2 regions of the Pedococcus badiiscoriae genome follow, and region 2 is predicted to be linked to the other one. Evidence: riboswitches for the same ligand, from Rfam matches in the RefSeq annotation. Region 2 holds a riboswitch; the other holds the start of a gene.
The links. A riboswitch is a leader RNA that binds a small molecule or an ion and turns the genes downstream of it on or off. The one in region 2 is predicted to bind S-adenosylmethionine.
Positions count from the first base shown of each region.

Region 1: another riboswitch for S-adenosylmethionine. It lies ahead of BJ986_RS12800 (aminotransferase class V-fold PLP-dependent enzyme); the one in region 2 lies ahead of metX (homoserine O-acetyltransferase MetX).

Region 1 is NZ_JACCAB010000001.1:2,712,176-2,716,868, reverse strand. Features, by position in the region: gene BJ986_RS12805 (FtsK/SpoIIIE family DNA translocase) at 1-1,640, opposite strand, end outside; SAM riboswitch class IV at 2,009-2,121, shown strand; gene BJ986_RS12800 (aminotransferase class V-fold PLP-dependent enzyme) at 2,164-3,576, shown strand; gene BJ986_RS12795 (RNase J family beta-CASP ribonuclease) at 3,880-4,693, opposite strand, start outside.
Region 2 is NZ_JACCAB010000001.1:214,567-219,259, forward strand. Features, by position in the region: gene BJ986_RS01045 (universal stress protein) at 1-246, opposite strand, end outside; gene metX (homoserine O-acetyltransferase MetX) at 353-1,489, opposite strand; SAM riboswitch class IV at 1,507-1,617, opposite strand; gene BJ986_RS01055 (DUF4192 domain-containing protein) at 1,677-2,759, opposite strand; gene BJ986_RS01060 (YkvA family protein) at 2,902-3,273, opposite strand; gene BJ986_RS01065 (EcsC family protein) at 3,437-4,153, opposite strand; gene BJ986_RS01070 (sulfurtransferase) at 4,238-4,693, shown strand, end outside.

The DNA of each region.
Region 1 (4,693 bases), 2.5 Mb from region 2:
GGGATCCCCTCGTATGCCGTGAGCTCCACCCGCTTGGGGTCCACCAGGACCATGCGCACCTCGTCCGGCGTCGCGCGCATGAGGATCGAGGTGATCATCGAGTTGACGAAGCTGGACTTGCCGGCGCCGGTGGCGCCGGCGACGAGCAGGTGGGGCATCTTGGCGAGGTTGGCGATGACGTAGCCGCCCTCGACGTCCTTGCCGACCCCCATCACCATCGGGTGCTCGTTGCCGCGCGCCGCCTGGCTGCGCAGGACGTCACCGAGGCTGACCTTCTCGCGGTCGGCGTTGGGGATCTCGATGCCGATCGCGGACTTGCCCGGGATCGGCGACAGGATGCGGACGTCCGCGGACGCCACGGCATACGCGATGTTCTTGGAGAGCGCGGTGACGCGCTCGACCTTGGTGCCGCGGCCGAGCTCGACCTCGTAGCGGGTGACCGTCGGGCCGCGGCTGAAGCCCGTCACCTGGGCGTCGATGTCGAACTGCTCGAGCACCTGGGTGAGCGACTCGACCACCCGGTCGTTGGCGGCGCTGCGCGTCTTGTGCGGCGAGCCGGGTTCGAGGATCGCGTTGTCGGGCAACGTGTAGGTGATGTCGCCGGCCAGCGCCAGCTGCTCGACGCGCTGGGGCAGCGGCGTCGTCGGTGGCGCCTCCAGGGCTGCCTTGACCTCGACGGCGGGGGTCCGCATCGGAGACGTCGGGTCGGCCGGTGCCGACGGGGCCAGCACCCCGGGCGAGGTCGGGCGCTTCTCACCCGGCCGGAACCTGCGACCGTCCGGGGCCACCAGCGCGGCCTGCTCGAACGCCTCGTCCCCCTCGAGGGGACCCTCCGGGTCGATCACGCGGCGACGACGCTTCGGCTTGTCCTCGACCACGTCGGTCGGCGCATCGGGGCCTGAGTCTGCGGCCCCTCGGTGCAGGAGGTGGTCGCGCAGCTCGGCCAGCCGGGTCGGCACCATGTGCACCGGCGTCGCGGACATCACCAGGACGCCGAAGAAGCCGAGCATCAACAGGATCGGCACGGTGCCGTAGACCGAGACCGCGGCCGCCAGCGGGCTGGAGGCCAGGAACCCGATGATGCCGCCGCCGTTGCGCATCCCGTCAGCGCCGTGCGGCGGTGACGGGATGCCTGCGGCCACGTGGGCCAGGCCGCACGCGGCGAAGGCGAGCGCTCCCAGGCCCACGCCGATGCGTGAGTTGGCCGAGTCGTCCTGCGGTGCGCGCAGGAAGCGGATGCCGAGGAAGAGCAGGGCGAGCGGCACGGCATAGGCCACGCGCCCGAACGTGCCGGCCACGACCGCGTGGATGACGTCGCCGATCGCACCGTTGAAGGCCCACCACTCGCGGGCGGCCACGACGATCGACAGGCCGATGAGGGTGAATCCCAGGCCGTCACGGCGGTGCTCGGGCTCGAGCTCGCGGGCGCTGCTGCCGACCTTGCGCACCGCTCCGCCGGCGACGTGCGCCATGCCCATCCAGGTGCCCCTGACGGCGCGCAGGGGAAACGGCAGGCCGCCACCACTGGTCTTGCCGCGGGCAGGCGACTTGCGGGGGCCGCTGCTCTTGCGGTTGGCGGGGCGTGTTGCTGTGCCACGGCCCGCGGAGGAGCGTGTCGAGGTGGACGGACGTGTCGCCATGCTCCGCAGGCTACGCGAAGGTCACACCGGACACACGCGTCACACGCGTTGCACCAGGGACCAATGTGCCGGCGACGCGCCGGATTCGGCCTCGACCGAACGGCCGACGTGCGACCTCCGATCGGGCACGAAGGCCGGACAGCCCTTACCGACGACGCACCGCTGGTGGAAGGCTGGGCCCTGCGTCTGGCGGGGCTTGTGCCGACGACCGAGCCGGTCGTCGGCACAGGCGCGAGCGGGGAACACGTCACGCGAGGCACGAGGCGCGGTGCCACCCGCAGCCCTCCCCGGCCGCCCCATCTCAGATCGCGGGAACCCGCGCCCACGTTCTGGATCCGTCCGCGCGGGGGACGCTACCCTCGACGACAGGTCATGAGTGTCAGCGCGAAGCCCCGGCTTGCTGACCAGCAACCCTCCTCCGCGGTGGGGTGCTCCGGGTGACGACCGGGCCGTCTGCACCCGCAGCCGGCAAGCGCGGACTCGTGAGCTCTCTCGGGTCCCACCCGGACCAGGAGCTGTACCCATGTCGATCGCGAGCACCCCGCCTCCCGCCTTCCGTCGCAGTGCGCCGCTCGCGCACGCCCGCGTCCAGAGCCACCTGCGGCCCGTCCCGGATGCCGGTTCGCTGGTCGAGGTCGGCCCGCTGCCGGCCGTCGTGTCCGAGTCGCTGCTGGTGCCGACCGTCGACGGCGCCGTGGACTACGCCAACTTCGACCACGCCGCCTCGACGCCGGCCCTGATGAGTGTGAAGAAGGCCGTCGACAATGCCCTGCGCACCTACTCGTCGGTGCACCGGGGTAACGGCTGGGCGTCGCGGGTGACCTCGGCCTGGTACGAGCAGGCGCGCGCCGAGGTGCGGTCCTTCGTCGGGGCCCGGGAGGGCGACGAGGTCGTCTTCACCCGCAACAGCACCGACTCGTTCAACCTCCTGGCGCGCTGCCTGCCCCGCGACACGCAGGTCTTCGTCTTCGAGTCCGAGCACCACGCGGCGCTGCTCCCCTGGCCCGCGCGCCGGACCCACCGGCTCCCCGTCCCGGGCAGCGTCAGCGACGCGCGTACCCTCCTGCGCACGGCGCTGCGCGATCACCGCGGTCGTCATCGCCTGGTCGTCCTCGCCGGCGCCTCCAACGTCACCGGCGAGATCTGGCCGGTCCGCGAGCTTGCGGCGATCGCGCGCCAGGCGGGCGCGCGGGTGGTCCTGGACGGCGCCCAGTACGCCCCGCACCGCCGGGTCGACCTCGACGACCTCGGGGTCGACTACGTCGTGCTGTCCGGGCACAAGCTCTACGCACCGTTCGGCACGGGCGTCCTGGCCGGTCGGGCCGACTGGCTCGACGCGGCGACGCCCTACCTCGCCGGCGGAGGCGCCACCAAGGCCGTGACCGACCGCGGCGTGGTGTGGCAGGAGGGCGCCGCACGCCACGAGGGCGGCAGCCCCAACGTCATCGGTGCCATCGCCCTGGCGGCCGCCTGTCACACCCTGCGAGCCCATGAGGCCGCCGTCGAGGAGCACGAGCGGACCTTGGGCCGGCGCCTGCTGGAGGGCCTGGCGGCCATCGACGGCGTGCAGACCTACTCCCTCTTCGGCCCCGAGCACGAGCGGGTGGCCGTGGCGACCTTCACGGTGGACGGCGTCGACTCCTCACTGGTGTCCGCCGCGCTGTCGGCAGAGCACGGCATCGGGGTGCGGGATGGCAAGTTCTGCGCGCACCTGTGCGTCGACGCGCTGCTCGAGACCGACCCGTATGCCGAGGGCCCGGCGACCGCGGTCCGTGCCAGCGTGGGGCTGGCCACCACGGCTGCTCACGTCGAGCGGCTGCTCGCGGCCGTGGCCGAGCTCGCGGCGCACGGCCCGGCCCACGACTACCAGCTGACCGCCGAAGGCTGGGTCGTGGCGGACGACCCCCGGGACGTCCTGCCGCCCCGACCCTGGTAGCAGGCTCCGGCCCCGCTCACCCTTGGTCGCCCGCCCGCTCGTGGGCCCAGGCGATCAACAGGAGTCGATCAGTGTGCCCAGTTGTGACGGCCGTCGGTGGGCCGCGAGTCGGCGCCGAAGTACCACGCGGCGATCGGGAGGGCGATCAGCAGAGCCAGTGCGATGAAAGTAGCCATGGCAGTAATTCTGCGCGCCGCCGCATTCTGCCACGAGTGGCAAAGATGACGCAGTACGCATTTTTTCTGCCAGCCGCTCCTCGTCGAGGGCCCAGCCCAGCCGTCAGCCCAGCCGTCAGCCCAGCCGTCAGGCCTGGATGACGACCGGGATGATCATCGGGCGGCGGCGGATCTTGCCGCCGACCCAGCCGCCGATCGCCCGGCGCATGACCTGCTCGAGCTGGTGGGAGTCGGTGACGCCGTTGCCCGTGGCCTCCGCGAGCGCCTGCTCGATCTTGGGCCGCACCTGGCTGAAGATCTCGTCGTCCTCGGCGAAGCCGCGGGCCTGGATCTCCGGGCCGGCGGCGATCTTGCCGGTGGCGGAGTCGATCACCACGATGACCGAGATGAACCCCTCGTCGCGCAGGATCCGGCGGTCCTTGAGCAGCGCCTCGTCGAACTCGCCCACCGAGGAGCCGTCCACGTAGACGTAGCCACACGGCACCGCGCCGACGATCCGGGCGACACCGTCGACGAGGTCGACCACCACGCCGTCCTCGGCCAGGACGACCTGCTCACGCGGGATACCCGTCTGCACCGCGAGCTCGGCGTTGGCGACCAGGTGGCGCCACTCGCCGTGCACCGGCATGACGTTGCGGGGCTTGACGATGTTGTAGCAGTAGAGCAGCTCGCCGGCGCTGGCGTGACCGGAGACGTGCACCTTGGCGTTGCCCTTGTGGACGACGTTGGCGCCCAGGCGCATGAGCCCGTTGATGACCCGGTAGACGGCGTTCTCGTTGCCGGGGATCAGCGACGACGCCATCAGCACCGTGTCGCCCACGCCCACATCGATGCGGTGGTCGCGGTTGGCCATCCGGGACAGGGCCGCCATCGGCTCACCCTGGGAACCGGTGCAGATGAGCACGACCTGGTCGTCGGGGTAGTTGTCGAGCTTCTTGACG
Region 2 (4,693 bases):
CTCGGCCGGCTCGTTGCCCCGGACGAGCTGACGCACCTCGTGCTCCAGGCCCTCCTGGTCGAGCTCACCCTGGATGCGGTTGAGCTCCGTCTCGAACCGGTGCGCCTCGTCGCCGTCGAAGTCTCGGCCGCCGCGCTGGGAGTTGATGACGATCAGCTTGGACTTGCGCAACAGCGCCTCGTCCGCGGCTCGACGCAGTGCGGCGCGGCCTTCCTTCGTCGGCACATATCCCACAACGATGGCCACGGGGACCTCCTACGTTCAGTTGACCGAGTAGCAGTGCTGACCCGGGTCGACCGGGCACACCGGGCGACGGCAGCCGCTGGGCCGACCGTACCGGAAATCCCCCCGGTCAGGCAGGGCGAGCGAGGACACCGGCCACGATCTGCCCGACCTGCTCGATCTCGATGAGGAAGCCGTCGTGCCCGTAGTCGGAGTGCACGGTGTGCAGGCGAGCTCCCGGGACGGCGTCGACGAGCTCCTGGGACAGCCGCGGCGGGTAGAGCCGGTCGGAGTCGACGGCCACGACGTCCAGCTCGGCGGTGACCCGGGCGAGCGCCCGGGCGACTCCCCCACGGCCGCGGCCGACGTCGTGGGAGTTCATCGCCTCGGTGAGGACGACGTAGGAGTTGGCGTCGAAGCGACCGGCGAGCTTGCCGGCGTGGTGGTCCAGATAGGACTCCACGGCATACCGGCCGTGGCCACCCAGCGGGTCCTCTGCCTGTTGCGGGTCGCGACCGAACCGCTCGTGGAGCTCGAGCTCGCTGCGGTAGGTGACGTGCGCGATCCTGCGCGCGATCCCCAGACCGGTCTCTGGTCCGGCCCCGCGGTCGTAGTAGTCGCCGCCGTGGAAGTCGGCGTCGGCACGGATGGCGAGCAGCTGCGCCTGGCACCAGCCGATCTGCTCCGCAGTGGCGTATGCCGTGCTGGCCAGCACGATGGCACTGGCCACCCGTGTCGGGTGGGTCACGGCCCACTCGATGGCACGCATTCCCCCCATGGAGCCGCCCAGGACCGCGCGCCACCGGTCGATGCCGAGGGCGTCCGCGAGCAGCGCCTCGGTCTGCACCTGGTCGCGCACCGTGACGAACGGGAAGCGACTGCCCCACGGCGCCCCGTCGGTGGCCGGCGAGGCGGGCCCGGTGCTCCCCTGGCAGCCGCCCAGGACGTTGGATGCCACGACGAACCAGCGGTCGGTGTCAAGGGGCCGACCGGGACCGATCAGCCCGTCCCACCAGCCCGGGGTCGGATGACCTGGACCCGGCGGCCCCTCGACGTGGCTGTCCCCGGTGAGGGCGTGCTCGACCAGGATGGCGTTGTCCCCGGCGGCGTTGAGCTCACCCCAGGCCTCGTAGGCGACCCGCACCGCGGGAAGGACTCCCCCACGCTCGAGCTCGACAGCGCCGACGTCCACGAACTGGCGCCGGCCGACGGGGTCACCGTCGCGCCAAGCCCCGGAGGTCGCCCGTGGAGGGGAGGTCGTGGTCATCGGAACTGCTCCTGTGGCGCTCGCGCTTGCCGCCCAGGTCAGGGTCGGCCGGGTCCTCACCCGGGGCACCCCACCGCGAGGAGGGTTGCCGCCCAGCAAGCCGGGGCTTGTCGCTGGGACTCATGACCTGCCCGCCATCATACGAGGGGGACGCTTGCGTGTCCGCGGCGTCCGCACGGTGGACGCGTCAACCGGACAGCAGCTCCGCCGGGGGCAGCTGACCGCGGCCACCGGGGCGCACCCCGAGGTCGAGCATGCGCTCGAGAAGCAGGGCGAGCCGGTACTCAGGGCTCGACCGGAGCGCTCGGTCCAGGCAGGTGCGGGCCAGCGCCCCATCACCCTGCCACCAGGCGAGGTTGGCGAGCACGGTGAGCGCGGGGGCGGCGCGCTCGTCCGGCACCCTCCGAACCAGGGACATGAACCGGGCAAGAAGCCTGCGCCCCGCGACGACGCTGGCCCCGCCCCCGGACCGGTGGTGCCACGTGGGCGCCGGCAGGATGCAGCGCATCGCGTCGAGCAGGTCCGCCGACAAGGACTCGAGGGGCAGCGAGCCCGGGCACAGCCACGCCACCAGCGCGTCGCGCAGCTCGAGGTCCTCGACGCTGCGCACGAGGCGGGAGACCTCGACCGGGCCGAGCTCGGCGATGTCGAGGGCTCCGCCGGTCACGTCGCAGACCACCGCCCAGCCAGCCAGTGCCTGGAGCCGACCGACGGCCTGCGACGGTGCCGGGTAGGGGCGCCGGACCGCGGTCAGCTCCGCCGACACCTGGGCGGCAAGGGCTCGGTCGGCGGCCACGAGGTCGGCAATCGCCGAGCGACCCCTCAGGGGCGAGACCTCGAGCCCGACGTACTCGGCGACCGCGGGGGTGTCGACAGCAGCCTGCACCCGGACCCCGTCGGGTGGGCAGCACGGCTCGGCGCAGTCGATGCCGAACCAGCGCCCGTCGTGGACGACGAGGCGGTCGAGCACGTCCAGGTCGGCCTCGGTCGCGAGTCGGCGCACCACGTCCAGCACGGGCCTGCTCGCCCCGCGCTCGGTCTCGTAGCCGACGAGCATCACGGCTTCGGGCCGATCACGCAGCAGCGGTCCCACCAGGACGAGACCGACCTGCTCGACGTCCTCCGGAGGTGGCAGGTCGATGCGCTCGATGAGCCCGACGCTGCGACCGTGCAGCGCGAGCACCACGATCGAGTCCTGCGGGTGGTACCCGAGCTGGTAGGGCAGGACGGCGACGACGTCCGCCGGGCCGCGCAGTCTGATCTGGCTCATGGGCCAACGCTGGCCGCGGCCCGGCCGTCCCGTCAGCGAGCGGCCGGAACCCTGTGGACGGGTGTCCTCCGGAGGCAGGGCGCGGGGGCGAGGGACGCCGTGACGGCGCCGTATCGGCGCCGTCACGCCGCTGGCGAGGACGTCAGCGGACGACGTTCCCCTGCACGGTCTCGCGCGCGGCGGCCGAACCCGTGCGCTCCCAGGCCAGGAACGACTCGGTCTCGTTGACGACCGTCGCCGCGATCCACGAGACGACCACCGCATCGTCGGCCAGGCCGAAGACCGACAGAGCGAGCTCGGGGACCAGGTCGATGGGCGACACGACGTACGCCACCCCCGCGAGCACCATCATCAGGCGGCCGCGGCTGGTCCCGGCATACTCGCCGCTGAAGGTCGCACGGAACAGCCGGGGCAGGCTCATCAGGCGCTCGCCCATCGCGGGCGATCCCGGACGGGTGGCGGTGCGTACTGCGGTGGCGATGGTGCGCAGGGCACCGAAGCGGGTCTTGGCCATGGTCAGACTCCCGTGGTTGGAGGGCGCAGGCTCCCGGACACCGACGTGGCCCGGACACGGTTCAAACGACGCGACTGCCCCGGTGATTCCCCGGAGCACACCCAGCCTGCGCGAAGGCGGGTGCGCGCGCCACTCAGAGACCCGCCACTCAAAGCCCCGCCACTCAGAGACCTCTGGCCCTCGGGGGGAACTCGTGGCGCGCGTGGTCGGCGATCTTCTTCAGCAGATAGCTGTCCAAGCCGGCTCCCACCACCCCGCCGATGACCGGGACGCCCTTGCCGAAGCGGCTCAACGTCTTCTTCCCCGCGGTCGACAGCAGGCGGAACCCGACCGCCTTGTTGACCACCATCATCGCCGGGCCGGGCAGCCGCTGGGCCGCGAGGTTCGCGAGCCGGCCGGTGGGCGTCACGCCCGCCTTCTTGAGCAGGTCGTCCGCATCCGCACCGACGAGGGTGAGAAGCACGGCCGAGCGGATCTCGGGCTGGTTGATGTCGTAGCCCCGCAGGGACGCGATCGAGGCGACCATCCGGGTCGCGACGACGTAGAACTCGACGACGTTGGCCGGCAGCGCCACCGGCAGCGTCACGAAACCGCCGAGCCCGGTCACGAACCCGCCGGCCGCGGCGAGCTTGAGGTGACCTCGCACGACGGCGTCGACGGCCTCCTCCGAGTCGGGCTTCTCGGCGCGCTTCACGTCGGCGACCTTCTGGGCCGAGTCGAACGGACCCTTCCCGTCGATACCGAGATCGAGGAGGCTCTCGATCAGACCGGTCACGGCTCCGGAGAACATCCCCGAGTCCTCGCGGGGGGCCTGCGCCTGTTCGAGCGCCGAGGTCGGCTTCGCCTCGGCCTCGTCCTTGCCCATTCCGAGAAAGCCCACGTCAGCACCCCTTCGGGTTCGTTGTCGATCGGTCCCGGCCATCCTGCCACGGGGGCCCGTGACCAGCGGGATTAGCCTTGGCACATGGTCGACACCGCAGCCCCCGACACCGCAGCCCCCGACACCGCAGATTCCGACAGCGCAGACTCAGACAGCGCAGACTCGTCCGGCAGCTTCTCCCGCTACGCCCACCCCGAGCGGCTGGTCAGCACGCAGTGGTTGGCCGAGCAGATCGAGGCAGGCGCAGTCGGAGGCCCCGACGGCATCGTCGTCCTGGAGTCCGATGAGGACGTGCTGCTCTACGACACCGGCCACATCCCGGGCTCCCTCAAGCTGGACTGGCACCAGGACCTGAACGACCCGGTGGTCCGTGACTACGTCGACGCGCAGCAGTTCGCTGCCGTGATGTCCGCCCGCGGAGTCGGGCGCGACACGACGGTCGTGCTCTACGGGGACAAGAACAACTGGTGGGCCGCCTACGCCCTGTGGGTGATGAGCCTCTTCGGACACGAGGACGTGCGGCTGCTCGACGGTGGGCGC